One region of the Streptosporangium sp. NPDC006930 genome, then DNA from elsewhere that is predicted to be linked to it. Evidence: predicted binding sites of a transcription regulator. Region 1 holds the regulator's gene; each other region holds the start of a gene.

Region 1 (9,955 bases):
GCGGGCGGGTTCAACCGGATGAGCTTCGGGATGCAGAGCGCCCGCGAGCACGTGCTCCAGGTGCTGGACCGCCGCCACACCCCGGGCCGCCCCGCGCGGGCCGTACGGGAGGCGAGGGAGGCGGGGTTCGACCACGTCAACCTCGACCTGATCTACAGCACGCCGGGGGAGAGCGACGACGACTGGCGCGCGTCGCTGGCCGCGGCGATCGAGGCGGGGCCGGACCACGTCTCCGCGTACTCGCTGATCGTCGAGGACGGGACGAAGCTGGCCGCCAGGATCAGGCGCGGCGAGCTCCCGATGCCCGACGACGACGTGGCCGCCGACCGTTACCTGATCGCCGACGCCATGCTGGCCGAGGCGGGGTTCGAGTGGTACGAGGTGTCCAACTGGGCGACCTCGGAGGCCGGGCGCTGCCGGCACAATCTGCTCTACTGGACCGGCGGCGACTGGTGGGGCGTCGGTCCCGGGGCGCACAGCCACGTCGGCGGCACCCGCTGGTGGAACGTGAAGCACCCCGCCGCCTACGCCCGGCGTCTGGCCGAGGGCATCTCGCCCGCGCACGCGCGCGAGGTGCTGGGCCCTCGGGACAGGGCGGTGGAGCGGCTGATGCTGGAGCTGCGGCTCGCCCGGGGTTTCCCGCTCGGCGAGCTGGAACGCCCGCCCGTGGTCGCCCGCGCGCTCGCCGACGGCCTGCTGGAGGTGGAGCCGTTCAAGGCGGGCCGCGCGGTGCTCACCCTGCGCGGTCGCCTCCTGGCGGACGCCCTGGTCCGCGATCTCACCTGAGAGCTCCGGGGCACCGGCCGGTCCGCCGGACGGGTCAGCCGACGAAGCGGATGTTTATCGGATAGCGGTAGGCCTCTCCCCGGTAGGCCGCCAGCGCGGCGACGATCGCCATGACGATCGATCCGACCCAGAGGAAGAACATCAGCAGGAAACCGATGAACACGAACGCCAGGACCCAGCAGACGGCGTAGGCGATCAGCACCGTGAGCTGGAAGTTGAGCGCCTCTGCGGCCTGGTCGCGCGCGTAGGGCGACTCGTCCTTCTTCGCCAGATAGAGCACCAGCGGCCCGACGAAGGAGGTGAGCAGGCCCAGCAGGTGGGCGAGCATCGCCATGGTGGTGTCGTCGCTGCCCGGTCGCGGGCCGTACGTCCCAGGGGGCGCCTGGTAGCCGTATCTCGGCGGGGGGCCGTACGCCCCGTATTCGGGGTATCCGTGCTGGTAACCACCCTGGTAGTCGTCGGGGGTGTACGGGGAGGTGGGCGGCGGGTAGCCCCCGTAGCGCTGGTCCGGTTGCCCGTGGGATCCGTATTCCTGGCCCTGCGGGGGGTGACCCTGGCCACCAGGTCCGTATCCCTGGTCCGGCGGAACGTGTCCCCGGCCCGGGGGTGGGGTGCTCTGCCCCGGCCAGGAGTGGTCTGGCGGGGGCTTGCCGACCCGCCGCGTCGGGTCGTCGGCCGGTGGGCCTTCGGGGTTCTCGCTCATGTCCCCTCCTGATGGGTCGACGGCCTATCCGTCCTCGTCCGGAACCGTCACGAAGTCGATCAGCTCCTCGACGGGGCCGAGGAGCTCTGGCTCCAGATCGGCATATGTCGTGACCGATCCGAGAATGCGGCGCCATGCGTCGGCGGGCTCCACATTCCAGCCCAGGGCGGCGATGACACCCTCCTTCCAGGGCACCCCGCGGGGCACCGACGGCCAGGAGGGGATCCTGAGCACGTGCGGTCTGACCGCCTGCCAGACATCCACGAACGGGTGCCCGACGATCAGTACGTGCGGTGAGGAGATCCGCGCGGCGATCCGGCTCTCCTTGGAACCGGGGACGAGGTGGTCGACGAGCACACCCAGCCGTCGCCCCGGCCCCGGGCCGAACTCCTCGACGATCGAGGGCAGGTGGTCGACCCCCTCCAGATACTCCACGACCACGCCCTCGACCCGCAGGTCGTGCCCCCAGACCTTTTCCACGAGCGCGGCGTCGTGCACGCCCTCCACGTAGATCCGGCTCTCCTTCGCGACCTGGGCCCGCAGGCCCTCGACCGCGATGGAACCCGACGCGCTCCGCCTCGGGCCGCGCGGCGCGGCGGCGGGCCGTACGAGCGTCACGACCTTGCCCTCCAGAAGGAAGGCCGCCGGCTCCAGCGGGAAGACCCGCCGCCGCCCGAAGCGGTCCTCCAGGGTGACGGACTCTTTGTCGCAGGCCACCACGGCGCCGCAGAAGCCGCCGTCGGCGTCCTCGACGACCAGGTCGGGCTCCGCGGGCACCTGGGGGATCGTCCCCCTGCGCGGGCGCCGCCAGTCTCCCGCCAGAACGTCACGCTCGTACATCACCGACCGCCACCCTCTCTCGCCGGGGATCAGGTGGGACGCTAGCAAACACCGGGGTCACCTGCCGTAGGGTCCCGGCTGTCCCCACTGTCCCATCGACGATGCGGCGGCCTGGCGCTTGCGGGCACCGCTCCGCTTCACCAGCACGACGATCGTCACGACGATGGCGAGCAGGATCCCGATGCCGGGGATCAAGAACAGGGCGGCCACCCCGCCCACCAGCGAGTCGGCGGACAACTCCCTGCCCACGCCGAAGGTCGTGCCGTCGGCGGGGTCGGCGGAGCACTGGACCTGGTAGTCGCCCGCCTGGTCCACGCCGACCCGCAGGCCCATCTCCCAGGTGACGCCGTCGGATCCCGCGACGGTCTGCTGGACGTCCGGCTTCTGCAGGCGAGGCGTGCTCGTACCGCCGGTGAGCGTGCACTCGAACTTGGTGGGCCCGCCGGTGGCGACGTAGATCGCCGGCTTGTCCGCCGGGTCGAGCGCGACCGTCGCGGTCTCGCCGGGGGCGAACGTCCGCGTCGGGGCCGCGTCGGTGACCGCGCCGAGGATGCCACCGGCGAAGCCGCCGATGCCGACGATGATGCTGACCAGGGCGAGCAGCCAGACTCCGACGATCCACCCGATACCAGGCTTGATCTTTCCGCTGGGCGGTGGTCCCTGCGGGGCGCCGTAACCGGGAGGCGCGTAACCGTACGAGGGGGGCTGCTGGCCGTACTGCTGGCCGTACTGCTGGCCGGACGGCTGCTGGCCGTACTGCTGGCCGGGCTGCTGCTGGCCGTACTGCTGGCCATACGGCTGCTGAGGGCCGCCGTGACCGGGGCCGCGGGAGGCGTCGCCCGGATAAGAACCGAAATCGTTGGACATGTGCAAATTGTGGTGGGTACTGCTTGGATCGCGATAGCAGTTGACTTGACAAAGGCTTGCCGTCATCATTCACCGCTTTCGCTTATCGCGCCTTCCGTGCGGGGGCCGTACACTTGGCACTCGGGAACACAGAGTGCCAAGCCTCGTGTTTCCCTCTGAACGCAGGCAGGGAGGTGACCACGTTGGTCGACGACCGCAAGCTCGCCGTGCTCCGCGCCATCGTCGAGGACTACGTGTCCACCAACGAACCGGTGGGGTCGAAGGCTCTCGCGGACCGGCACAACCTGGGGGTGTCCCCGGCGACGATCCGTAACGACATGGCGATGCTGGAGGAGCAGGGCTACATCGCCCAACCCCACACCAGCGCCGGCCGGGTGCCCACCGACAAGGGCTACCGGCTCTTCGTCGACAGGCTCTCGCAGGTGAAACCCCTGTCGAGCGCGGAACGCAAGGCCATCGAGAGTTTCCTCGCGGGCGCCGTGGACATCGACGACGTCGTCATGCGGACGGTGCGGCTGCTGGCCCAGCTCACCCGGCAGGTCGCCGTGGTGCAGTATCCGACGCTGACCCACTCGACGGTCAGGCACGTCGAGCTGGTGCCGCTGAGCGAGCGCCGGCTGATGTTCGTGCTGATCACCAACACCGGCAGGGTCGAGCAGCGCGTGATCGAGGTGCCCGACGTCATCGACGAGCAGCGCGTGGCACACCTGCGCGCGATGCTCAACGCCTCCCTCGACGGATGCGGGCTCACCAGCGTTCCCGACAGGGTCGCCGATCTGCCGGAACGGTTGCCCGCGGAGGATCGGCCGCTCGCGGCCACTATCCTGTCCGTACTGCTTGAGTCCCTGGTGGACAGGCATGATGAGAAGATCGTTTTTGCCGGGGCCGCCAACCTCGCGGGAGCCGACTTCACCGTCGGGCTCCGCGACGTGCTGGAGGCCCTGGAAGAGCAGGTCGTGCTCATGCGACTGCTCGGTGAGACCTCGGACCTTTCCGCGCTGACCGTGCGGATCGGCTCGGAGAACCCCTACACCGGACTCCAGGGCACATCCATCGTCGCCGCTGGATACGGTTCCGGGGACAAGCAACTCGCCCGGCTCGGTGTGCTGGGCCCGACGCGAATGGACTACCCGGTCACGATGGGCGCGGTGCGCGCGGTGGCACGCTACGTCAGCCAGATTCTGGCTGCATCATAAGAGGTCAACGAAAAGTGGCTAAGAGCGACTACTACGGCACCCTCGGGGTGCGCCGTGACGCCAGTGCGGAAGAGATCAAGAAGGCGTACCGCCGCCTGGCACGCGAGTTGCATCCCGACGTCAACCCCGATCCTGAGACTCAGGAGCGCTTCAAGGAGATCACGCAGGCCTACGAGGTCCTGTCCGACTCCGGCAAGCGGCAGATGTACGACATGGGTGCCGACCCGTTCGCCGCGGGCGGCGGTGCGGGCGCCGGAGGCTTCGGCGCCGGCTTCCCGTTCAGCGACATCATGGACGCCTTCTTCGGCGCGGCCGGTGGAGGCGGTGGCCGAGGCCCCCGCTCCCGTGCCCGCCGCGGGCGCAACGCGACCATCAGGGTCGAGCTCGACCTGCGCGAGTCGGGCTTCGGCACCACCCGCGAGCTGGTCGTCGACACCGCCGTGGTCTGTGAGGTCTGCACGGGCTCAGGGGCCGCGGCCGGCACCCACCCCGACACCTGTGACATGTGTCATGGCCGGGGAGAGGTGTCCCAGGTCACCCGGTCCTTCCTCGGCCAGGTCATGACCTCCCGCCCCTGCCCCCAGTGCGGCGGCTTCGGATCGATCATCCGCAACCCCTGCCAGGAGTGCTCGGGTGACGGCCGGGTCCGCACCCGGCGGACCATCAAGGTCCGCATCCCGGCCGGCGTCGAGGACGGCACCCACATCCAGCTCGCCGGCGAAGGCGAGATCGGCCCGGGCGGGGGTCCGCCCGGAGACCTGTTCCTGGAGATCGTCGAGCGTCCCCACGAGATCTTCGAGAGGCGCGGCGACGACCTGCACTGCACCGTGCAGATCCCGATGACCGCGGCCGCGCTCGGCACCATCCTGACCATGGAGACGCTCGACGGCGCCGAGGAGCTCGACATCCGTCCCGGCACGCAGTCCGGGCAGACGATTCCCCTCTACGGGCGGGGCGTGCAACGGCTGAACGAGACGGGCCGAGGCGACCTGCTGATCCATGTGAACGTGGAGACCCCCGCCCGCCTCGACGCGGAGCAGGAGGCGCTCCTGAAGGAGCTCGCCAGGCTCCGCGGTGAGGAGCGCCCGCCCGGTAAGTTCGCCCCCGGGCAGCAGAGCTTCTTCTCCCGCCTGCGGGACGCTTTCAATGGCCGCTGACCAGGGTTCAACGGCCGCCGCTCCGCTCCGCTCCCGGTCGCGTCGTCACGGTCCGGCCCGCACCCTGCCCGGTCGTGTCTTCGCGGCAGGCTCCCGGCCGGGGCGTCGGGTCCGTCCCGAGGCCTCATCCCGGTCACGTTGTCGGGGACACCTCGGCGCGGTCCGCCCAGACGGCCCATGACCGTTCCGGTCTTCCTGGCGGACCCGGCCGACCTGGCCAGGCCGGAGTTCGTCTTCGGCGGTCCCGAAGGACGCCACGCGGCGGCCGTACGGCGGCTGCGGGCGGGTGAGCGGCTCGACCTGACCGACGGGGCGGGCTCCGTCGCCGAGTGTGTGGTGACCGAGGCGAGCAGAGACTCGCTCCGGGTCGAGGTGCTGCGCCGCCACGAGGTGCCCGTGCCGTCGCCGCGCCTGGTCGTGGTCCAGGGCCTGCCCAAGGGCGACCGGGGCGAGCTGGCCGTGGAGATGATGACCGAGGCGGGGGTCGACGTGATCGTCCCCTGGGCCGCGGCGAGGTGCGTCACCCAGTGGAAGGGCGAGCGGGCGGCCAAGGCGCTGGCCCGCTGGCGCTCCACGGCGCGCGAGGCGGGCAAGCAGTCGCGCCGCTTTCACCTGCCGGAGGTGACGGAGCTCGCGTCCACCGCGAAGGTGGCCGGCCTGCTTTCGGCGGCGGCGTTGGGCGTCGTGCTGCACGAGGAGGCCGCCTCTCCGCTGTCCGGCCTGCCTCTCCCCGCGGGGGGCGACATCGTCGTGGTGGTCGGACCCGAGGGCGGGGTGTCGGCGGAGGAGATCGCCGCGTTCCGCGAGGCCAAGGCGGTGCCTGCGCTGCTCGGGCCGACGGTGCTGCGCACCTCGACGGCCGGGGTCGTCGCGGCGGCGGTGCTCCAGACGCGCAGTGGCCGCTGGTAGGGCGCCCCTGCCGGCGCGCGGTCGACCCCACGGCGGCCACGGGTCCCGGGGGATCCGCGCCGTGAGGTCTCGGGAGCCGTGAGACAAAGAACCGGTCAGGGCTCGCCGTGACCGGTTACCGCGCTAGTTCTGGATGGGGGCCGGAGCCAAAGTGTTCGCCTCCGTCGGCATGGGGGGCGACACGTCGCCCGAGGGGGCGCACTCGTCGGGCGAGCACGGGCTCTCCGAGGGGGCCGGTGGCCTCGATCGCGACGGCGTCGGGGTCGCCTCGATCTCCTCGCACTTGCTGATGATTCCGCTGGGCTCGACGTCAGGGCTGTCGGGGGGAGTGGGGCAGGTGGGCGTCGGCGTCGGTGCCGGCCGGGGCGTCGGCGCGGAGCCGGTCCTGGACGGCCGGGTGCTGGAGGCCGCGCTCCTGGACGGTGTGGGCGTCGGCGGGAGCATGGTGGCGTCGGGGTCGCCCGACCTGCCGAGAGTGGGAAGCGGGGCGTGGGCGGACGGTGGCTGCGAGGAGGCCGCAGGGGGGCGAGAGGTGGCGGACCCGTCGACGGGAGGAGTCGACTCGGCGTATTTGACCCCTTCGGTGCTCACTTGGGGGATCACCTGTTCGCGGAACTGGGGAACCACCATGACGACGGTCGCCGCGACGAGGACCGCACCGGCGACGGAGGCTCCGGCACGCCACCACATCAGCCCGCGGAGCCCCCGCCGCTCGATGCGGCCGCGGATTATCTCCAGCCCGTCCGGGGAGGGAACGACCGAGTTCGCCTCCGCGCTGAGCGCGCGGCGAAGCAGCTCGCCGTACTCATCCGGGGAGTCGGTCATGACAGTTGCTCCAGTGAGGTTCGTAGGGCGGCCATGCCACGAGCCGTGTGGCTCTTGACCGCGCCTTTGCTGATGCCCATCGCGTGGGCGATCTGCGCCTCGGACAGGTCTCCGTAGTAACGCAGGACCAGGGCCTCCCGCTGGCGTGCGGGCAACCCGCGCAGCGCTTCGATGACGGCGGAACGCTCGAACTCGCCGATCGCGCCGTTCTCGGCGCTCGGCGCGTCGGGCATGCCCTTGGGCGCGTACTTCTCGACGACCGCCCGATGCCGAAGCACCGAACGTGATCGGTTGACGACCGACTGTCGCAGGTAGGCCAGTGCCTTGTCGGTGTCGCGCAGTCGGCGCCAGGCGCCATGGATGGCGACGAACGCGTCCTGCACGACCTCCTCCGCGGTTGCCATATCGCGGACGAGCAAGACGGCGAGACGGACAAGAGACCGATAGTGCGCGCTGTAGAGCGCGGTAACGGCCATGTCGGCATCCCATCCGACGGGCACCGCCCCGAGCGACCTGTCGGCCACGAGGGTCTCGGTGGTCACATCAGTGGGACGCTTGGCCTTCCCAGAGGGTTTACGCTCTTCCGGTTCATTAGGGGGCATGACCCAGTCGTGTCCTCGCCAGGCGGCCATATATTGCTGTGCGCAAAGGGCTGTCGTGGTTGAAGTTTTGCACACCCACCATATCCGGGCGGATCTTTGTTTGCGGACGGGAACCATCACCGATTCACAACGTCCTCAGCGGTATGGTGCCTGTCATGGTGAGCGAAGCCGACTGCCTGTTCTGCAGGATCGTGGCCAAGGAGATTCCCGCGGAGATCGTCTATGAGACCGATCGCGCGCTGGCCTTCCGCGATGTCAATCCCCAGGCGCCGACCCACGTGCTGGTGATCCCCAAGGACCATTACAGGGACGCGGCGGCCCTCGCCGCGGCCGACCACGGCCTGGCCGACGAGGTGATCAAGGCCGCGCACGAGGTCGCCCTGCTGGAGGGGGTCGCCGAGTCGGGCTACCGGCTGGTGTTCAACACCGGGCCCGGTGCCGGCCAGACCGTCTTCCACGTGCACGGACACGTGATCGGCGGGCGGGGCCTGCAGTGGCCGCCCGGCTGAAAACCGGTAGGCGTGATCTTGACGATCGCGGATAGCATGGCGTTGAAGTTCCGCGCCTATATCTGGAGGCGAACAGGCCGTAAGGCCCGCTCATGTCCGAGACAAACGATTCCAGCAGAACGCCGCAGAGGTCCCGGGGTGCCAGCCGGACCCAGGCGAAGGTGGTTATTCCGGACGATCAGTCGATGGTCAGCCTGCTGGGCTCGCGCGACGAGTTGTTGCGCGTCATCGAGGGCGCCTTCCGCGCCGACATCCACGTCCGGGGCAACGAGATCACCGTCACCGGCAGCCCCGAGGAGAGCAGCACCGTGGTGCGGCTCTTCGAGGAGATGTCCGAACTCGTCCGCGGGGGCGCGCAGCTCACGGCCGACGCGGTCGAGCGCAGCATCGCGATGCTGCGGATGACCTCCGACAGGCCCGCCGAGGTGCTCTCTCTGGACATCATCTCCTCGCGGGGCCGGACCATCCGCCCGAAGACCGTGAACCAGAAGCGTTATGTCGACGCGATCGACAAGTTCACCGTCGTCTTCGGCATCGGTCCGGCCGGTACGGGCAAGACCTACCTCGCCATGGCGAAGGCCGTGAAGGCCCTCCAGGAGAAGAAGGTCAACCGGATCATCCTCACCCGCCCCGCCGTCGAGGCGGGCGAGAGGCTGGGCTTCCTGCCAGGCACGCTCTACGAGAAGATCGATCCCTATCTGCGCCCGCTCTACGACGCGCTGCACGACATGCTCGACCCCGACTCGATCCCCAGGCTGATGGCCGCGGGCACGATCGAGGTCGCCCCCCTGGCCTACATGCGCGGCCGTACGCTCAACGACGCCTACATCATCCTGGACGAGGCGCAGAACACCTCGCCGGAGCAGATGAAGATGTTCCTGACGCGGCTGGGCTTCAACTCGAAGATCGTTGTCACCGGTGACGTCACCCAGGTCGACCTGCCGAACGGCACGCAGAGCGGCCTCCGGGTCGTCCAGGACATCCTCGACGGCATCTCCGACATCCACTTCAGCCGCCTGACCAGCGCCGACGTGGTGCGGCATAAGCTGGTGGGAGACATCGTGGACGCGTACGGACGCTACGACGAGACGCAGCGCCAGAGCAGCGCGGTGGAGCAGATCAAGGGCGTGGTCAAACGTCCCCGAGGGAGATCATGAGAACGGCCGGTCGAGAAGCGATGAGCGTGGAGCGACTCCGGCGCGGGAAACCGATCGGGGCGCGGGGCACGAGCCGGCCGCGTGGTGAGCGGGGAGCGGGGAGCGCCCGATGAGCGTCGAGGTCAACAACGAGTCCGGTGTCGAGATCGACGAAGGGCTCATCGTCTCGCTCGCGGGGCATGTGCTGGAGCGGATGGGCATCAACCCGCTCGCCGAGCTGTCGATCCTGGTCGTCGACGAAGAGGCGATGTCGGTGCTGCACGAGCAGTGGATGGGCGAGCCCGGCCCCACCGACGTGCTCGCCTTCCCGATGGACGAGTTGCGCCCCGGGCCAGGTGCGGGGGCGAGGCAGGAGGGCGACGCGCCCACCGACCCGGCGCTCCTCGGCGACGTGGTGCTCTGCC
Region 2 (9,955 bases), on a different contig from region 1:
CTCGAAGCGGACCGTGCCGAGCGGGCCGAGCGCCTCCTTGACGGGCTCGTACGCCCCCATCGAGACGCCGCCGCTGGTGATCACGAGGTCGGCTCGCAGGAGCTGCGCGTCGAGCTGGTCGAGGAACTCTGCGGCGTCGTCGCCGACGATCCCCGCCCGGTAGCCCTCGCCGCCCGCCTCGCGGACGGCGGCGACGAGGGTGAAGCTGTTGGACTCCCAGATCTGGCCGTCTCCCAGGGGCAGGCCGGGCTCGACCAGCTCGGCCCCCGTGGAGATCACGACCACCCTCGGGCGTGGCCGTACGAGAACCCTGCGGCGGCCGACACCGGCGAGCACCCCGAGCTGCGCGGGCCCGATCGGGGTGCCCTCCGGCAGGACGACGTCACCCGCCCGCACGTCCTCTCCGGACCTGCGGACGGCGTTCCCCTTCTCGGCCGGGCGGCTGATCGTGACCTGCGCGGTGCCGCCGTCGGTCCACTCGACCGGGACCACCGCGTCGGCCCCGGCGGGCATCGGGGCCCCGGTCATGATCCGCATGACCATGCCGGGGCCGATGGCCTGCACTCGGCCGTCTCCGGCCGCGATGTCGTCGATCACCGGGAGCGTCACCGGGGCGTCCGCGACGTCCTCGGCCCGCACGGCGTAGCCGTCCATCGCGGAGTTGTCGAAGGGAGGCAACGGGATCGGGGCCGTGACCTCTTCGGCCAGCGTGGTGCCCAGTGCCCGTTCCAGCTCCAACTCCAGCGGGGCGAGTACCCGCACGGTGCCCAGGATGTCGGAAAGGTGGTCGTCGACTGATTTCATGGAACTCATCGCGAGGCCAGGAACTCCTTGAGCCAGGGCATGAACTCCGGCGCCAGGTCCGGGCGTTCGGCGGCGAACTGCACCACCGTACGCAGATAGTCGATCTTGTTACCGGTGTCGTAGCGGCGGCCTCTGAACAGCACGCCGTGCACCGGGCCGCCCTGGTCGCTGCCGCGCCCGGCGAGGGTCCGCAGGGCGTCGGTGAGCTGGATCTCGTTGCCGCGTCCCGGCGGGGTGTTCTCCAGGACCTCGAAGACGGCCGGGTCGATCACGTACCGGCCGATGATGGCCCAGTTGGACGGTGCCTCGTCCGCCGGGGGCTTCTCCACCAGGTCGGTCACCCTGACCACGTCGTCCTCGCCGGTGGGTTCGATGGCCGCGCAGCCGTACAGGGAGGCCTGCTCCTGGGGGACCTCCATGAGGGCGATCACGCTGCCGCCGTACGTGCCACGCACCTCGATCATGCGCTTGAGGAGCTCGTCTCGGGGGTCGATGAGGTCGTCGCCGAGCAGGCAGGCGAAGGGGTGGTTCCCCACGTGCTGCTTGGCGCACAGGACCGCGTGGCCGAGGCCGCGTGGCTTGCCCTGCCGTACGTAGTGGAGGATGGCCAGGTCGGCGGGCTCTCTCACCTGGGAGAGTCGCTCGTCGTCTCCCTTGGCCTCCAGGATCTCCTCGAGCTCGTGGGCCCGGTCGAAGTGATCCTCGATGGAACGCTTGTTCTTCCCGGTGACCATGAGGACGTCGAGCAGTCCGGCGGAGACCGCCTCCTCGACGACATACTGGATCGCGGGCTTGTCGACGATGGGCAGCATCTCCTTGGGCGTCGCCTTGGTCGCCGGGAGAAAACGGGTGCCCATACCCGCTGCGGGAACGACGGCTTTCGTCACAGCTTCGAAGTCGGCCATAACCAAAACCATAGTGGAGGGACCTGTGGACAAGCAGACGCTGCGTACCACAATCGAGGGGGCACGCGCCTCGATGTCCGACGAGCAGCGGCATGCGGCCTCCGTCCAGATCAGGGAGTCCCTGCTGGACCGTCCCTGGGTCCAGATGGCCGGGCTGGTCGCGTGCTACTGGTCGATCGGGACCGAACCCGCGACGCACGGGCTCGTCTTCGCCCTGTGGAAACACGGCGCGACCGTGATCCTGCCCGTGCTCCGCGACGACGACGATCTCGACTGGGCGGTGTACGACGGCCCGGACACCCTCGCCCCCGGCCGTTTCGGGATCATGGAACCGGTCGACACCAGGCGCGGGGTCGACGCCGTCAGGACCGCGGCCCTGGTGATCGTGCCCGCGCTCGCGGTGGACGTCTCCACCGGCGTACGGCTGGGCAGGGGCGGGGGCTCCTACGACCGGGCACTGGCCAGGGTCGGCCCGAACGTGCCGACGGTGGCGCTGCTCCACGAGGGCGAGCTGCTCGGCGGCGCTCGCGACAGTGGTTTCGACGATGCTCTCGACGGCGCTTTCGAGGGCGCTTTCGAGGGTGTGCCCGCCGAGCCCCACGACGTCCCGGTCCGCTACGCCGCGACCCCCTCGGGGATCTTCAGGACCGCCGCCGCAAGGGCGTGACGGCCTTTTCGAATACGACACAATGGTCCCCGGAGTGAGAGAGGGGGCCAGATGGGACTGGACGTCTGGCTGCTTCTCGGTGCCGGGATCGTCATCGCGGCCATCGTCGCGGTGCGCGTCGCCCATCGGAGCGGACTGCCCAGCCTCCTCATCTTCCTCGGCTTCGGGCTGATCGTCGGCGAGACCGGGTTCGGGTTACAGTTCGAGGACCCGCAGCTCGCGCAGCAGATAGGCATGATCGCGCTCGCGATCATCCTGGCCGAGGGCGGCCTGACCACCACCTGGAGCCACGTCAAAGAGGCCATCCCCACCTCCCTGGTGCTCGCCACCGTCGGCGTGGGGGTGAGCATCGCGGCCGTCGCGGTCCCGGTGCACCTCATCCTCGACATGGACTGGCGGACCGCGTTCCTGCTCGGCGCGATCCTCGCCTCCACCGACGCCGCCGCCGTCTTCTCCGTACTGCGCCGCCTGCCCCTGCCGCCGCGCCTCGCGGGCATCCTGGAGGCCGAGTCCGGCTTCAACGACGCCCCCACGGTGATCGCCGTCATGCTGCTGAGCACCGCCGCCTCTCCCAGCCTGGGGGTGGCGCTGGTCGACGTGCTCTTCGAGCTGGCGGTGGGCGCCGCCGTCGGCCTCGCGGTCGCCCCGCTCGGCGCGTACGCGCTGCGCCGCATCGCGCTGCCCATCTCCGGCTTGTACCCCATCGCGGTGCTCGCGCTCGCGTTCGTCGCCTACGCGGGAGCCGTGCTGCTCCACGGCAGCGGCTTCCTCGCGATCTACCTCGCGACGCTGGTCATGGGCAACTCGCAGATGCCGCACCGCGCGGCCTCGCGGGGCTTCGCCGAGGGCGTGGCCTGGCTCGCGCAGATCGGCCTGTTCGTGATGCTCGGGATGCTGGCCAGCCCTTCCGAGATGCCGTCCTCGATCGTGCCCGGCCTGGTGGCCGGGCTGATCCTGGTCGCGGTGGCCCGCCCCGCGTCGATCATCGTCTCCTCGCTGCTGACCCGGCTGCTCCGCATCGACCGGCTGGGCTGGCGGGAACAGGCGTTCCTGTCGTGGGCCGGGCTGCGCGGCGCGGTGCCCATCGTGCTCGCGACCATCCCGTGGGCGGCCGACTCCGTTCCCGAGGGCACCGCCAAGTTCATGTTCAACGAGGTCTTCGTGATCGTCATCGTCTACACCCTGCTGCAGGGGCCGACGCTGCCGTTCGTGGCGAAACTCCTCAAGCTGACCAGGCCGGAGGAGGCCCGTGACCTGGAGGTCGAGTCGGCGCCGCTGGAGGAGCTCAACGCCGACCTGCTCCAGGTCAAGGTGCCGCCGACGTCCAAGCTGCACGGCGTGGAGATCTTCGAGCTGCGGCTGCCCAGGGACGCCCAGGTGACGTTGATCGTGCGGGAAGGCCGTTCGTTCGTCCCCGCCGACTCCACGAGGATCAGGGTCGACGATCAGCTCCTCGTCGTGGCCACGGCCGCCTGCCGGGACGTGGTCGAGCGCCGGATGCGGGCGATCAGCCGCAGGGGCAAGCTCGCCGGATGGTACGGCGAACAGGGAACTTGATACCCCGATAGACCTGTTGACCAGGGGGTTCGCCTCGAATTCGGTCACATCTGATGGGAATCGGGCTACGGAATGCGAGGACTCCGGCTCGCGTTTAAGCTTGTCAGCTGCATACCATTAGCAGTCGCGCCACTAGAGTGCCAATCGGCGCGGATCACACGAGGAGGAGAGCGTGCCCACCTACCAGTACGCCTGCACTGCCTGTAACCACCAGTTCGAAATCGTCCAGAAGTTCTCCGACGATGCTCTCACCGAGTGCCCGAGCTGCGCGGGCGACCTGCGCAAGGTGTTCTCCGCGGTCGGCATCGTCTTCAAGGGCTCCGGCTTCTACCGGACCGACAGCCGATCGTCGTCGTCGAGCACCGTGGCCTCCGCGAACGGCTCGTCGAGCGCTTCGGGCTCCTCGGACTCGGGCTCCTCGAAGTCCTCCGACTCGTCGAGCTCGTCCGACTCGTCGTCCTCGTCTTCTTCGAGCTCCTCGACCTCGTCGGACTCCAAGCCCGCCAAGGCCGCGAGCAGCACGGCCGCGGCGGCTTCCTGAGCCACCCGCCCGGAGCCGTTCCCCAGCCCTCTTGCCCCCGTCCCCAGCCCTTTCACCCCCTCCCCGCCCTCAACCCCCTCAGCCTCTTCAACCCCCGATGATTACCCGGCGAACTCGGTTATCCACAGGCCGTCATCGGGGGTCCTCAGGGGTCGGTTCGTGGCGCTAGCCTCAGCTTCATGGTCACTCGCGCGGACATCGGGGTCATCGGCGGCTCTGGTTTCTACTCCCTGCTCGACGACGCCACAGAAGTCGAGATCACCACGCCGTACGGCCCGCCCAGCGACGTCGTCACCGTCGGCCGCATCGGAGGGCGTTCGGTCGCCTTCGTGCCCCGCCACGGTCGCGACCACCGCTTCCCACCTCACCGCATCCCCTACCGGGCGAACCTGTGGGCGCTGCGTTCCCTCGGCGTCCGCCAGGTTCTCGCCCCCAGCGCGGTCGGCTCCCTGCGTACCGAGATCGGTCCCGGCGCCCTGGTCGTGCCCGACCAGCTCGTCGACCGCACCATCGGCCGCCCGCAGACCTACTACGACGAGGGCGGTGTCGTCCACGTCTCCTTCGCCGACCCCTACTGCCCTCTGGGCCGTGCGGCGGCCATCTCCACCGCGCGTTCCGCCGAGGGCTGGGAGACCGTCGACGGCGGCACCCTCGTCGTCATCGAGGGTCCGCGCTTCTCGACCCGCGCCGAGTCCCGCTGGTTCAGCGGCAACGGCTGGTCGATCGTCGGCATGACCGGCTTCCCCGAGGCGATCCTCGCCCGCGAGCTCGCCCTCTGCTACACCACGCTCTCCCTCGTCACCGACCACGACGCCGGGGTGGAGGCGGGTGAGGGGGTCACCCACGAGGAGGTCCTCTCCTTCTTCGCCACCAATGTCGGCCGCATGCGCTCCCTCATCGGCGACGTCGTGGCCGCCCTCCCGGAAAAACGCACCTGCCCCTGCCCCAACGTCCTGGACGGCCTCAAGCTCCCCTTCGAGCTCCCCGGCTGACCGTGCCGTGCTGTGCCGTGGCGGCCGGGCCGTAGTCGCGCCGGGCCGCAGCGGCCTGGCCTTGGTCCACCGCCACTCCGCCACTTCGCGGAGCGATCCCACCCATCGCGGGCACCGCGCCGCCCGACTCCCCACTCCTGGAGTCAGCCATGCGCGCTCTGCGCCGCTTCCTCGGCCGTCGTCACCGTCTCATCGCGACCGTCGTCGCCGCTTCGGCGATGGGTTGCGCCATCCTCGCGCTGCGCCAGGACACCGCCTCGGTGACCGTCCTGGTCGCCGCGAGGGATCTGTCCGGAGGCGTGCTGGGGGCGGCCGACCTGATACCGGCTCCACTGAGACCCGGTACGGTCCCCGACGGCGTCCTGAGGCCCGGCACGCCGTTCGCGGGAAAGGTCCTGACGGGTCCCGCGAGGCGAGGGGAGCCGCTGACGGACGTCCGCCTGCTCGGCCCCGGCCTGCTGGCCGCCCACGGCCGGGGAACGGTCGCCACCCCCGTACGGGTCGCCGATCCCGAGACCGCGCGCCTGCTCTCGCCGGGTGACGTGGTGGACGTGCTCGCCGCGACCTCGGCGTGGGAGGGCACCGCCCCGGCGACCGTCGTGGCCGAGGACGTCACGGTCCTCGCCACCCCGGCCGGGGAGTCGGAGCGGGGCGCGCTCGTCGTGCTGGCCACCACGCCGGCCCAGGCCACCGAGTTGGCCTCCGCCCAGGCCGGCGGGCGGCTCTCCATCACGATCGGTCCCCGCGCGGGATGAGGTCTCCCGACGGCCCTCCGTCATGATTGACTCACGCACAGGGGGTCTCCCGACGGTTCCCCATCACGATCGACTCCCGTACAGGGTGAACCTCACGACGGCCGACGAGGGTACGGCGGCCGGGACCTGCCCCGGCCGCCGTACCCGCTCAGGGACGGTCGGTCGTCCCGGTGATCGCCCAGCGCTGGACGATCGCGGTCATCTCGGCCTCGCGCATCTGAGTCTTCAGGCCCTCGACGGTCCGGTCGCAGAGCAGCAGCGGTTCCGGGGTGGGCCAGGTGGCGATGGCGTGGAAGAGGCGGCTGCCGGTGCCGTAGAGTACGGCCCAGCCCGGCCAGGTGACCTGCAGCAGCGCCGCCTCCGCGCGCGCCTGGTGGTCCCAGGTGTAGTGGGGGACGGGGGTGGCGATCAGGCCGTCACGGTGACGCCCGCGAGCGGAGACCCGCCTGTTCGGAAGGCGGCGGATCACGAGATCCCCCATCCCGCGGCCTGCTCCTGGGCCTTCCTCGCGATGCTCTCCTGCCTGTCGGTCTCAGCCTGGAGGGCGTCGAGGGTGTCGGCGTCGACGGTCCGTTCGGCTCCGGCGTGAAACGCGATCGACGAGAAGGGCTCCTCGCGGCTGGCCCACAGCCGTCCGGCGTCACTCAGGATCAGCCGCCAGCCGGGGATGGCCGGTTCGGGGGCGCTGGACCTACCATCGTTCATTGATTGGACCTCCATCCGATCAAGGGCCCGTCCGGTCGTTGGTAGCGGTGGACGGGCCCGCTTTGTGGAACGGGCGAGAACACGGAGGGGTGAGCCGTACGGGCCGGGCGGCCGGTACGGAGACGGGGTGAGCGCCGCGCGGCACGGGGTGCGGGCGGTTGTTCGCTTGGGGCGGCGCTCGGGGTTGAAGGGCGGGGGTGTCCGGGTCGGGCGGGTCACGTTCGGGTGTGGTGCGTTCGAGCAGAACGCGTTCCGGTGAGGCACGTTCGGGTGAGGCACGTTCGGGTGAGACGCGTTCGGGTGGAGCACGTTCGGGTGGGCCGCGCGAGGCCGCCCGGCGCCTGACCGGAGTCGGTGGGTTGGACAGGACTCGTGAAGTCGGGAAAGACGCTGAACGGCCACCGGCGCGATGTCCTCCGCAGCCCGGGCCTGGGCTTGAACCTCGGCCTGGACCTGGACCTGCTCCGCGGGCCGCTGGGCGGGCACCGAGAGAATCACCTCGGCAGGGCAGGCGGGGGCGAGCGGCTCGAAGCAGGGCATGGAGCGGTTCCCCGTACGACGGACCTCCAGGCGGATGTCCATCAAGGCGCCCGAGGGCTGCGCGTACTCGTGATCGGCGGGCCGGCCGGGGCAACCGTGCGCGTAGGGAGCGTGCCCGCAGGCGGCACACCCCATCGGCAACGGCGGTGCATCGGCGAAACAGCCGCAGCCGCTCACCACACTCCGGTCGAGCACCGGAGCACTAGGGTTGTTCACGGGTCAGGACTCACTTCCTGATCAAGGACCCGTTTCACCGGTGTGCAAGACCGGTGGCGGGTCCGTTTTTTGTATCAAGGTTGCTTGCGGTGACACGGACGCAAGCCCGTCACCATAAGTTCGAACCTCGCTACCCTATGTGACCAGCATCATGATGCCGTGAGAATCTCACGCTGACAATCCCATCTCACAAATTTGTTGCGTTGAGCGAGAAGAGGCGGTTGACCTGCGGCAAACTGACCGCATGAAGTACTCCACGGTCCGCCTGCGACGTCTGTCCCGTGAGTTGCGCACCCTGCGTGCGACCACCGGCCTGACGACCGAGGCTGCCGCTGAACAACTCGGCTGGTCCAGGTCGAAGCTCAACCGCTTCGAGACCGGCAAGATCGCTCCAGCGCCCGGGGACGTGGCGGCCATCTGCCACCTGTACTGCGTGGAGACGGCGACCACCGAGGCCATGATGCAGCTCACCCGTGAAGTCGCCCGACGCGGCTGGTGGACGGCCTACTCGGACGTGTTCACCGGGTCGTACGTCGAGTTCGAGGCGGCAGCGAGGACGATCCGGCATTGGGAACCGCTACTGATCCCCGGCCTGCTCCAGACCCCGGAGTATGCCCGAGAGATCATCCGAGCAGGTCATCCCGATCGGTCAGACATTGAGCTGGCACGCCGTGTCGATGCCCGCATGCAGCGCAAGACCAGCCTGTTCGGTGCTCACACAACACTGCACGCCCTTATCGCCGAAGGCGCTTTGCGTCATCCCGTGGGAGCTCCCGACACCATGGCCCGTCAGCTTGGCGACATCCTCCAAGCAATGGAACAACCGAACATCACGGTCCAAGTGCTCCCATTGGAGGTCGGTGCGCACGGCGGCATGGAGGGGACCTTCTCAGTGCTGTTGTTCGATGACGATCCGGATCTCGGTTACGCCGAATGCCCAGCAGGCGAGGTGTACGTCGAAGACAGCGAGCAGGTCAAGCAACTTATGCTGACGTTTGAGCGCCTTACCGAGGTTTGCCTGTCCCCCAAAGAATCCGCGGCGCTCATCACCGCGTTGAGGAGCGACCATGATCTCCCCTGATCTGTCCGGCGCCGAGTTCCGCACCTCCAGCCTCAGTGGAGCCAACAACAACTGCGTCGAGGTAGCAACCAACCTGCCGGGCCTCGTCGTCGTACGCGACAGCAAAGACCTCTCCGGCCCGGCACTGACCTTCTCCCCCACGGCCTGGAACGACTTCCTGGCGGGCATCCGCAACGGAAAGATCTGACCTGACGCCAAGCACCGCCGGTTTCAGGGACAGCTGTCCCTGAAACCGTTGAACCCTTTAAAGCAGGGAGCCGATCTCGGGGTCGTACTCCCAGTGCCAGGGCTCGAAGGGGCTGACATAGGCCCACTTGGGGTGGATCCACCCGTACTTCTTGCCGTTCGCCTCCAGCCAGTTGAACTCGGCTGAGCGGAAGCGTTCGACGCCTCCACAGAGGTCGACGGCGAGTCCCAGGCCGTGGTTGCTGCGGCCGGGGACCGCCGCCAGGCCAGGGCGGCGGTAGTAGACCGACTGCTGCTCGGCCAGACTCCGGTAGCTGTCGGTCACGCACATCGGCTTGCCGAACTGCCGCTTGTACGCCTCGTTGAGGCTGATGAACGCGAGTGCGGCGTCCCCCCGCAACTGGTTGCCACTCTGCTGGAGCGGGCAGAGGTAGGCCTGCGGAATCAGCCCGTTGGGGAACTCGCTCATCGAGGTCGCCCTGGTCGGGTCGCACCCGGCAGCCGGGCGCCCCTTCTTGTCGATCTTGACGCCCAGTTTCACCAGGGCCTTGGTGAGGGATTGCACGATCTTCTGTGAGCGCACCCTGAGCGTTCCGATCTCGGCGCCCATCTGCGCCTCCGCGAGGAGGTTGCCCGCCCTGAGTTCCTGCGCCTCACCCGCCAGGCGCTCCCGTTCCAACTGCAGACGACTGCTGTCCTCAAGGATGCGGTCGCGCTCGGCGACGATCTGGGTGAGGCCGGCCATCGCGCGCAGGGTGTCGGCGTTGGACTCGCCGGATAAGAAGCCGGCCAGGTCCCCACCGGAGGGCTGCTGGTAGAGGATCCCGACGAGGTCCGACAGCGGCTGCCGTACCTGGGCGAAGGCCCGCTCGGCCGTCTGCAGCTCCCGCAGCTTGGCGGAGAGCTCCTTCTCCGAGTTGCGGATCTGGGTCCGCCGCTGCTCCAGGGCCTTGGTCGCGGCCTCCAGATCCTTCGCGGCCTTCTCCGCCTCACGACGCAGCTCGGT
Region 3 (9,955 bases), on a different contig from region 1:
GAGCACGTGCACACCTACCGGATCACCCCCCTGGCGCTGTGGAACGCGCGGGCCGCCGGGCACGACGCCGAGCAGGTGATCGACGCGCTGATCGCCCACAGCCGTTACCCCGTGCCGCACGCGCTGCTGGTCGACGTCGCCGAGACGATGTCGCGCTACGGCAGGCTCCGCCTGGAGAAGCACCCCGTCCACGGCCTCGCCCTGACCAGCACCGACAAGGCCGTGCTGGAGGAGGTCCTGCGCGCCAAGAAGATCCAGCCGCTGCTGGGCGAGCGCCTGGGCGACGACGGCGTGGTGGTGCACCCGAGCGAGCGCGGCAACATCAAGCAGCACCTGCTCAAGCTGGGCTGGCCCGCCGAGGACCTGGCCGGATACGTCGACGGCGAGCACCACCCGATCGTGCTCACCGAGGAGGGCTGGGAGCTGCGCACCTACCAGCGGGAGGCCGCCGAGGCGTTCTGGCACGGCGGCTCCGGCGTGGTGGTGCTTCCCTGCGGTGCGGGCAAGACGATCGTGGGCGCGGCGGCGATGGCCCAGGCGAAGGCGACGACGCTGATCCTGGTGACCAACACGGTCTCCGCGCACCAGTGGAAGCAGGAGTTGCTCAAGCGGACTTCTTTGACCGAGGACGAGATCGGCGAGTACACCGGCACGAAGAAGGAGATCCGGCCCGTCACCATCGCCACGTACCAGGTGATGACGACCCGCAGGCAGGGCGTCTACCGGCACCTGGAGCTCTTCGACGCCCGTGACTGGGGGCTGGTCGTCTACGACGAGGTGCACCTGCTGCCCGCGCCGATCTTCCGGATGACCGCCGACCTGCAGGCGAGGCGGCGGGTGGGCCTGACCGCGACGCTCGTGCGCGAGGACGGCAGGGAGGGCGACGTGTTCTCCCTGATCGGCCCCAAGCGGTACGACGCGCCGTGGAAGGAGATGGAGAACCAGGGCTGGATCGCCCCGGCCGACTGTGTCGAGGTGCGGGTGACGCTGACCGACGAGGAGCGGCTGGCCTACGCGATGGCCGAGTCCGAGGAGCGCTACCGGTTCTGCGCGACCACGCCGTCCAAGACGCGGGTGACCGAGGCGCTGGTCCGGCGGCACCTGGACGACCAGGTTCTGGTCATCGGGCAGTACATCGACCAGCTCGACGAGCTCGGCGAGCACCTGAACGCACCGGTGATCAAGGGGGAGACGAAGGTCAAGGAGCGGGAGCGCCTCTTCCAGGCGTTCCGCGACAAGGAGATCCAGGTCCTCGTCGTCTCCAAGGTCGCCAACTTCTCCATCGACCTGCCGGAGGCGGCGGTGGCCATCCAGGTGTCGGGCACCTTCGGGTCCCGGCAGGAGGAGGCTCAGCGGCTGGGCCGGGTGCTGCGGCCGAAGGCGGACGGGGGCGGGGCGCGCTTCTACTCGGTGGTGAGCCGTGACACCGTGGACCAGGATTTCGCCGCCCATCGACAGCGGTTCCTCGCCGAGCAGGGCTACGCGTATCAGATCATCGACGCGGACGACGTGCTCGCCGGAGATTGACCCCACATGGCGAACACGTCGTCAATTTGTGTCAGGTCCACGAAATCCCGCGGGCTTTCGACAAACAAACCACCCCCTCGCTAGGCCTCAAGGCCACTGGCGACATACCCCCATGATCTGCGGGAGTCACCAGGTTCGCCTCGCTTTTTCGCCATTTCAACGGAGAATTACAGAGAGTGTCAGGGTGACTACGGAACGATCGGATCGTCGAGGAAGAGAACGCTCTCTTCGATCACCCGGACGGTCACCGCGTCGACCGTTGGAACGGTAAAACGATTTTTGTCTGCGCGCGTCTCCGGCACCGGAGCAGCGCCCGCCGTGTTTTGCCTCCACGCGTCCCCGGCGCCGGCGCGGCATCCGCCGTACCCTCGTTCACCGTTAATCCTTTTGAGACTCCGCAGGGCCATCGCTAAGCTGGTCGATTCGCTGCCCGATGACCACCACCTCCGTTTATCGAATGGGAGGCGCTTCAGCGTGCCCGCACATCAATTGGCCCCCGACATAACCGACGACTCCGCCCGGATCCTCGCCGCCGAGCGCGAGCATCTGGCCACCTCCAGGGCGGCGCTGCGCGCGATGCGCGAACACGCCCGGTCCCTCTCCTCCGACGCCGCCGGAGACTGGGTCTCCCAGCAGATCCTGCAGGCGCTGCTCGACCAGCGCGTCGAGGCGCTCGCCGACCACTCCGGCACGCCCCTGTTCTTCGGCCGCCTCGACCGCCAGGCCGGAGACGACCTTCCCACCACGGTCTACGTCGGGCGCAGGCACGTCCACGACGACAGCAGCCGTCCCCTGGTCATCGACTGGCGGGCACCGGTCTCGCGGGCCTTCTACCAGGCGAGCCCGTCCGACCCGATGCGCGTCGCCCTGCGCCGCAGGTTCGGCTATCGGGGCGGCGACCTGACCGCGTACGAGGACGAGCACCTCGACCAGGGCGCCGCCCTCGCCCAGAGCAGGATCCTCACCGAGGAGATCGAGCGTCCCCGGTCGGGGCCGATGCGCGACATCGTCGCGACGATCCAGCCCGACCAGGACGAGATCGTCCGCTCGGAGCTGGGGCGGACGGTGTGCGTCCAGGGTGCCCCCGGCACGGGGAAGACCGCGGTGGGCCTGCATCGGGCCGCCTACCTGCTCTTCACCCACCGCGAGCGGCTCGCGAGGTCGGGCGTGATGATCGTCGGCCCGAACCGGGCGTTCCTCTCCTACATCTCCTCCGTCCTGCCCGCCCTGGGCGAGGTCAAGGTCGACCAGACCACGGTCTCCGGGATCCTCGGCGACCACTCCGCCCCCGAGGACCCCGCCGTCGGCACCGTCAAGGGCGACGCGAGGATCGTCGCCGTGCTCCGACGCGCCCTGTGGGCGCACGTCGTCAAGCCCACCGAGGGCGTGCTGTTCACCAAGGGGATCAACCGCTACCGGGTGGCCGACCACGAGGTCCGCGAGATCGTCGCCTCGCTGCGCGGCACCACCCGCTACGGACCGGGGCGCGCCACGCTCGCCCAGCGCCTCGCCCACCTGGTGCTCGTCCGGATGGAGCAGCGCGGCGAGTCTCCCGACGACCGGGTGCAGGACGCGGTGGCCAGGTCCAAGCCGGTCAGGGCGCTCGTGGACGCGGTCTGGCCCAAGCTGACCCCGCAGCAGGTGCTCCACCGGCTGTTCAGCGACCCCGCCTTCCTCGCCGCCGCCGCCAAGGACGACCTCACGGCCTCCGAGCAGTCGCTGCTGCTGTGGGCGAAGCCTGCCAAGTCCTTCCGCTCGGCGAAGTGGTCGGCGGCCGACGGCGCGCTGATGGACGAGCTGGCCGACATGATCGAGCGGACCGCCCCGCTGGGCCACCTGGTCGTGGACGAGGCCCAGGACCTGTCGGCGATGCAGTTGCGCGCCCTCGGCCGGCGCTGCCGCACCGGCTCGGCCACCGTGCTGGGCGACCTCGCGCAGGGCACCACGCCCTGGTCCGCCCGCTCCTGGACCGAGGTCCTCACCCATCTCGGCTTCGAGGACGGCGCCGTCACGGAGCTCACCCTCGGCTTCCGTGTGCCGCGCGAGGTCCTCGACTACGCGGCCAGGCTGCTGCCCTCCGTCGCCCCGGACCTGGCCGCCCCCCGGTCACTGCGCCCCGGCGCGGGCTCCCTGTCGGTGCGTCCGGCACCCGACCTCGCCGAGGCGCTCGCCCGCGCCGCGGAGGAGGCCCTCTCCCGCGAGGGGTCGATCGGCGTCATCGTCCCCGACGCCCTCGCGGGCGCCGCGTCCGAGGCCCTCTCCCACCTGGATCACCGGGTGCTGAGTCCCGACACGGTCGAGGACCACCGTCTCCTGGTCGTCCCCGCGTCCCTGGCCAAGGGCCTGGAGTACGACCACGTGATCGTGGCCGAGCCCGCGGACATCGTCGACGCCGAACCTCGCGGCCTGGCCCGCCTGTACGTGGTCCTGACCCGCGCGGTCACCTCACTCACCGTCCTGCACGGCCGGGAGCTTCCCGCCCAGCTCTCCGGGTGACCTTGTCTGGCCGGTCGGCGCCAGGCGGTGCGGACGGCTCCTCGGCCGGGGCACCCGGTTCGCCGCCCTGATCCCGAAAGGAGCCTTGCCGACCGGGATGACGTCGACGACCCTTCTGGTCCTGGTGCTGATCACCGACACGCTGTCCGCATCCAGGTTGGTCACATAGAGCCAGGTGCCGTCCGGGGAGATCGTGATCCCGAAATGAGCACCCTCGACCGGGATCGTGTCGATGACCTTGTTGGTCTTGGCGTCGATCACCGCCACGCTCTCCGGGATCAGCAGGGTCACGTAGACAAGGGCGTTGTCAGCGGAGACCACGACCCTGGAAGGAGAGCTACCGACGGGGATCGTGGAGACGACCTTGTTGGTCAACGTGCTGATCACCGACACGGTGTCGGAGCCCTGGTTGGCCACGTAGACGTGGAGGCCATTGGGGGCGAACCTGATTCCGAACGGGCTCTTACCGACCGGGATGGTGGCGATGACCTTGTTGGTCAACGTGCTGATCACCGACACGGTGTCGGAGCCCTGGTTGGCCACGTAGACACGGCGATAGGGAATGGCGGTGATTCTGAACGGGTTACGGTCGACCGGGATGGTGGCGATGACCCTGTTGGTCGCCGTGTTGATCACCGATACGGTGTCCTTCCGCACATCGGTCACATAGACACGGGTGCCGCCATAGGAGACGTCGATCCCGATGGGGTTGCCACTGACGGGGATGGTCGCGGTGACCTCTCTGGTCGTCGCGTCGATCACCGACACGGTGTCCGACTGCGAATTGGCCACGTAGACATGCGCGTTGTCGGGAGCGACCGCCACCCCGATGGGGTTTTCGCCGACGGGGATGGCGGCGATCACGTCGTTGGTCGTCGCGTCGATCACCGACACGGTGTCCGACTGCGAGTTGGCCACGTAGACGACGTTGTTCGGCGGCGTGTCCGCCGCGTCCGCGGCCGTCGGCGCCATCAGACCGGCCACGACGACCAGCGCCACCATGGCGGGAAGGACACACGACCGCCACCCGCCCTCAGATGCTTTCCAGTGGTGGTGATACATCGTCATCCTCCGCCGTGCCGTCAAGAACCCCGTTGTCGCAGCAAGCACTTCGTTCTATGACCGCACGGCGTCGCGTTAAGGAAACGACACACCGGCTTGCAATATCGTTTCGCCCGCCTTGTCCACTCATTGCCTGACGACACCGAAGCCGAACGGACGGCATGGAGGTGATCGCGCCCTCTCGGCCCCGCCCGGCCCTTTCGAGGCCCCTTCTCGCCCGCGACTCCGCACTCCGGGCCGCCGGATCGAACTCCGCCTCTCCCTGCCTCTCCGCCGGCGCCCGTCGGGGCGGCCCTCTCAAGGAGGTACGACGACCAATGGCTGATATCACCTCGGGGAAGTACGCATAAAAGAGGCGACCCCGAGATCTCGGGGTCGCCTCTTTTATGCGAAAGCGGCTGGACTCAGAAGTCCATGTCGCCGCCGCCGGGCATGGCGGGGGCGGCTCCGGCCTTCTCGGGCTTCTCGGCGATGACGGCCTCGGTGGTGAGGAACAGCGCCGCGATGGACGCCGCGTTCTGCAGCGCGGAACGCGTCACCTTGGCCGGGTCGATGATGCCCGTCTCGAACAGGTTGACGTACTCGCCGGTGGCGGCGTTGAGGCCCTCACCCGCGGGAAGGTTGCGTACCTTCTCCACGACGACGCCGCCCTCAAGGCCGGCGTTCACCGCGATCTGCTTCAGCGGCTCCTCCAGAGCCTTCTTCACGATCGCGGCACCGGTGGCCTCGTCGCCGAAGAGCTCCAGCTTGTCGAACGCCTTCGCGCCGGCCTGCAGCAGCGCCACGCCACCGCCGGGGACGATGCCCTCCTCGACGGCCGCCTTCGCGTTGCGAACGGCGTCCTCGATGCGGTGCTTGCGCTCCTTGAGCTCGACCTCGGTCGCGGCACCGGCCTTGATGACGGCCACGCCGCCGGCCAGCTTGGCCAGACGCTCCTGGAGCTTCTCGCGGTCGTAGTCGGAGTCGGTGTTGTCGATCTCGGCGCGGATCTGGTTGACCCGACCGGCGATCTGCTCGGCGTCACCGGCGCCGTCGACGATGGTGGTCTCGTCCTTGGTGACGATGACCTGACGGGCGCGACCGAGCTGGTCCAGGGTGGTGGACTCCAGCTTCAGGCCGAGGTCCTCGCTGATGACCTGGGCACCGGTCAGGATGCCGATGTCGCCCAGCATCGCCTTGCGACGGTCACCGAAGCCGGGCGCCTTGACCGCGACCGAGCGGAACAGGCCACGGATCTTGTTCACGACCAGGGTGGCCAGGGCCTCGCCCTCGACGTCCTCGGCGATGATCAGCAGCGGCTTGCCGGCCTGCACGACCTTGTCGAGAACCGGGAGCAGGTCCTTGTTGGCGGACACCTTGGAGTTGACGACGAGGATGTACGGGTCGTCGAGGACGGCCTCCATACGCTCCGGGTCGGTGACGAAGTACATCGAGGTGAGGCCCTTGTCGAAGCGCATGCCCTCGGTGAGCTCAAGCTCGAGACCGAAGGTGTTGCTCTCCTCGACGGTGATGACGCCTTCCTTGCCGACCTTGTCCATCGCCTCGGCGATCATCTCGCCGATCTGCGGGTCGCCCGCGGAGATGGACGCCGTGGAGGCGATCTGCGCCTTCGTCTCCACGTCCTTGGCGAGCTTGGACAGCTCCTCCGACACGCGCTCGACGGCGGCCTCGATGCCCTTCTTCAGGGACATCGGGTTGGCGCCGGCGGCGACGTTGCGAAGACCCTCGCGTACGAGAGCCTGGGCGAGCACGGTGGCGGTGGTGGTGCCGTCACCCGCGACGTCGTCGGTCTTCTTCGCGACCTCCTTGACGAGCTCGGCCCCGATCTTCTCCCACGGGTCTTCGAGCTCGATCTCCTTGGCGATGGAGACACCATCGTTGGTGATGGTGGGGGCGCCCCACTTCTTCTCCAGCACGACGTTACGGCCCTTGGGGCCGAGGGTCACCTTGACGGCGTCCGCGAGCTGGTTCATGCCGCGCTCGAGACCGCGCCGGGCGTCCTCGTTAAACGCGATCATCTTGGCTGCCATACGGCTAACCTCCCAGAGAAAGGGTGGCTTACACCGGACCGAGCCGACGCCCGCGACGGCATGTGGGCCCACGACTCCGTTCGGCGGGCCCCATCGCCTCGATCCAGGATTGGCACTCTCTATGCGTGAGTGCCAAGAATCTGTTTAGCACTCTACCCCGACGAGTGCAAGCCGCGTCCCGTTGACCTGGGCCGCGCGTGGGACGATCTTCGGCTTCTCGTCATGTCCGCGAAGATCCCGCGTCACGTCGGCGTACGCGATGCGTCATCATCGGCGCCTTTGGCGCCTTTGGGATCACCGGCGTCATTGCCGTCGTCGGCGCATGCCCGAACGACACGAACGCCCGGCTCGCCGGATGAGGGCGAGCCGGGCCTGGGCGGTGGGGGTTCAGCGGACCGCGACACCTCGGGACCCGCCGGCTCCTCCCTGCGAATTCATGAAACGGCCGCGTCAGACCGCCCGGACGGATTCCGCCTGGGGGCCCTTCTGCCCCTGGGTGATCTCGAACTCGACCCGCTGTCCCTGCTCCAGGGCGCGGTAGCCATCCATCATGATCGCGGAGTAATGGACGAACACATCCTTACCACCGTCTACCGCGATGAAGCCGTAGCCCTTGTCCGCGTTGAACCATTTGACGGTGCCCTGCGCCACTTGCGACTCCTCTTACTGGTCTTAAAGGACGACGCCCATTCCTCTCGCGAAGTCCCCAATCTCCGGGGCGGACTTCGCCACGTCGATCGTTCCGACCATACCTGTGGGAAGCGGTCGGGCAACAGAGTCAAGCACCAAACTACCTCTTTACGAGAGCTTTTATCACGAGGAGAAAGTTTCATCATCACTACTAGTTAGTCAGGGGTTACATTATTCGTCCACGCGACAAATATGAGCTTCTGTCATAAAACACGGCACCCGCCCGGCCGGAGCCGGGCGGGTGCCGTGGATTCGCGGGTGCCGCCGGGGATGACGCGGTGCGACGCGAGGCGGTCAGGGCCGCGTCAGGGCGGAGGAGTCAGCCTCCGGCCACCGCCGGGATGATGGAGATCTGAGCGCCCGAGGGTGTGGCCGTGTCGAGGTTGTCGGCAAAACGGACATCCTCATCTCCCACATAGACATTGACAAAACGTCGGATCTTTCCCGATTCATCGAGAATCCGGGCACCGATCCCCGGGAAGTCCGCGTCGAGCTTCTGCAGAACATCGCGCAGGGTCTCCCCCTCTCCGTTCACCTCGGCGGCGCCATCGGTGTAAGTCCGGAGAATCGTCGGAATCCGCACAGAAACGCTCATAATTCAGTACCTTTCACGATTTCTAGGCGATAGCCGCACGGAATGCGTCAAGAGAAGGCCGAATCACCGCGGTCGGGCGTGCCTCCCCGGCCACCGCGTCAAGGGTCTTGAGACCGTCACCGGTGTTGAGGACCACGGTCTCCGCGTCGGGGTCGAGCGTGCCCGAGGCGACCAGTTTGCGCAGCACCCCGACGACGACGCCTCCCGCGGTCTCGGCGAAGATGCCCTCGGTCCTGGCCAGCAGCCGGATCGCGTCGACGATCTCGGCGTCGGTGACGTCCTCGACCGCGCCACCGGTGCGGCGGGCGATGTCCAGGACGTACGGGCCGTCGGCCGGGTTGCCGATCGCGAGCGACTTGGCGATCGTGTCCGGCTTGACCGGGCGGATCACGTCGTGGCCCGCCTTGTAGGCGGCGGAGACCGGGGAGCACCCCTCGGCCTGGGCCGCGAAGATCTTGTAGGGCTTGTCCTCGACCAGGCCGAGCGCGATCAGCTCCTTGAAGCCCTTGTCGATCTTCGTGAGCTGCGAGCCTGACGCGACCGGGATGACGATCTGGTCGGGGACGCGCCAGCCGAGCTGCTCGGCGATCTCGTAGGCGAGCGTCTTGGAGCCCTCCGCGTAGTACGGGCGGAGGTTGACGTTGACGAAGCCCCACTGGTCGCCCAGCTCGTCGCCGATGAGCTCGGAGCAGAAGCGGTTCACGTCGTCGTAGGTGCCCTCGATGCCGATGAGCCTGCCGCCGTACACGGAGGCCATCACGATCTTGGCCTGCTCCAGGTCGGAGGGGATGAACACGCAGGCGTCCAGCCCGGCCCGCGCGGCGGCGGCGGTCACGGCGCCGGCCAGGTTGCCGGTGGAGGAGCAGGAGAGGGTGTGGAAGCCGAAGTTGCGGGCCGCCTCGACGGCGATGGCCACCACGCGGTCCTTGAAGGAGTGGGTGGGGTTGCCGGAGTCGTCCTTCACGTGCAGGGAGCGGATGCCCAGCTCGCGGGCGAGGTTGCCGGCGTTGACGAGCTTGGTCCAGCCCGGCGCCATGTTGGGCTTGGAAGCCACGTCCTCGGGGACGGGCAGCAGCGAGCGGTAGCGCCAGATGTTGGTCGGCCCCTCGGCGATCCGCTCCCGGGTCACCCGCCCGAAGTCGTACGCGATCTCAAGGGGCCCGAAACACTCGCTACAGGCGAAGCTGGGGCCGAGGTCGTAGCGGGCACCGCACTCCCGGCAGGACAGGGCGGCGGCGGGGCCGAAGCGCCGGTCACGCGCGCCGTCGGCAGCGCCGGAGGAGGTGGTGGTGTTCTCAGTGGTTGCGAGCGCCATGAAGCGAGGCCTTTCCCTCATCTTCGTCTGGACCACCCTGGTCGCAGACCGGAATTGGCACCTGTCCCGGCCGACCTCGTGTCGATCACGAGTCTTGAACCGGGATGGTTGCCGGGGCTTCGCAGGGCCGGTCCCTCCACCCCTCTGGATGAGCAGATATTCAGTTGGAAACCCGACGCGCGGGTCTCAAGCACTCTACCCCGCCCTGCCGCGCTCCTGACCTCATGTCTCACTGTGCGA

Evidence for each region. The regulator HrcA, encoded in region 1, represses chaperone genes, less so after heat shock. The targets are predictions, from matches to a motif close to TTGGCACTCTCNNNNNGAGAGTGCCAA.
Region 2: ABZ664_RS29715 (FmdB family zinc ribbon protein) is a predicted target of HrcA. The motif match lies at 4,051-4,077, and genes of this name have one in related genera.
Region 3: groL (chaperonin GroEL) is a predicted target of HrcA. The motif match lies at 7,225-7,251, and genes of this name have one in related genera.

Annotation. Positions count from the first base shown of each region.
Region 1 is NZ_JBEYID010000001.1:226,426-236,380, forward strand. Features, by position in the region: gene hemW (radical SAM family heme chaperone HemW) at 1-786, shown strand, start outside; gene ABZ664_RS00960 (DUF4870 domain-containing protein) at 821-1,489, opposite strand; gene ABZ664_RS00965 (DUF3097 domain-containing protein) at 1,514-2,329, opposite strand; gene ABZ664_RS00970 (hypothetical protein) at 2,387-3,196, opposite strand; gene hrcA (heat-inducible transcriptional repressor HrcA) at 3,379-4,392, shown strand; gene dnaJ (molecular chaperone DnaJ) at 4,407-5,549, shown strand; gene ABZ664_RS00985 (16S rRNA (uracil(1498)-N(3))-methyltransferase) at 5,727-6,458, shown strand; gene ABZ664_RS00990 (hypothetical protein) at 6,582-7,283, opposite strand; gene ABZ664_RS00995 (SigE family RNA polymerase sigma factor) at 7,280-7,759, opposite strand; gene ABZ664_RS01000 (histidine triad nucleotide-binding protein) at 8,044-8,394, shown strand; gene ABZ664_RS01005 (PhoH family protein) at 8,487-9,551, shown strand; gene ybeY (rRNA maturation RNase YbeY) at 9,661-9,955, shown strand, end outside.
Region 2 is NZ_JBEYID010000020.1:101,197-111,151, forward strand. Features, by position in the region: gene glp (gephyrin-like molybdotransferase Glp) at 1-804, opposite strand, end outside; gene galU (UTP--glucose-1-phosphate uridylyltransferase GalU) at 810-1,709, opposite strand; gene ABZ664_RS29705 (5-formyltetrahydrofolate cyclo-ligase) at 1,735-2,376, shown strand; gene ABZ664_RS29710 (potassium/proton antiporter) at 2,428-3,933, shown strand; gene ABZ664_RS29715 (FmdB family zinc ribbon protein) at 4,106-4,474, shown strand; gene ABZ664_RS29720 (S-methyl-5'-thioadenosine phosphorylase) at 4,654-5,466, shown strand; gene ABZ664_RS29725 (RcpC/CpaB family pilus assembly protein) at 5,616-6,221, shown strand; gene ABZ664_RS29730 (hypothetical protein) at 6,370-6,702, opposite strand; gene ABZ664_RS29735 (hypothetical protein) at 6,687-6,926, opposite strand; gene ABZ664_RS29740 (helix-turn-helix transcriptional regulator) at 7,927-8,763, shown strand; gene ABZ664_RS29745 (DUF397 domain-containing protein) at 8,750-8,950, shown strand; gene ABZ664_RS29750 (D-alanyl-D-alanine carboxypeptidase family protein) at 9,008-9,955, opposite strand, start outside.
Region 3 is NZ_JBEYID010000030.1:97,359-107,313, forward strand. Features, by position in the region: gene ABZ664_RS35900 (DNA repair helicase XPB) at 1-1,527, shown strand, start outside; gene ABZ664_RS35905 (AAA family ATPase) at 2,002-4,023, shown strand; gene ABZ664_RS35910 (YncE family protein) at 3,973-5,025, opposite strand; gene groL (chaperonin GroEL) at 5,490-7,115, opposite strand; gene ABZ664_RS35920 (cold-shock protein) at 7,566-7,766, opposite strand; gene ABZ664_RS35925 (MoaD/ThiS family protein) at 8,125-8,400, opposite strand; gene thrC (threonine synthase) at 8,423-9,715, opposite strand; SAM riboswitch class I at 9,730-9,870, opposite strand; gene ABZ664_RS35935 (hypothetical protein) at 9,950-9,955, shown strand, end outside.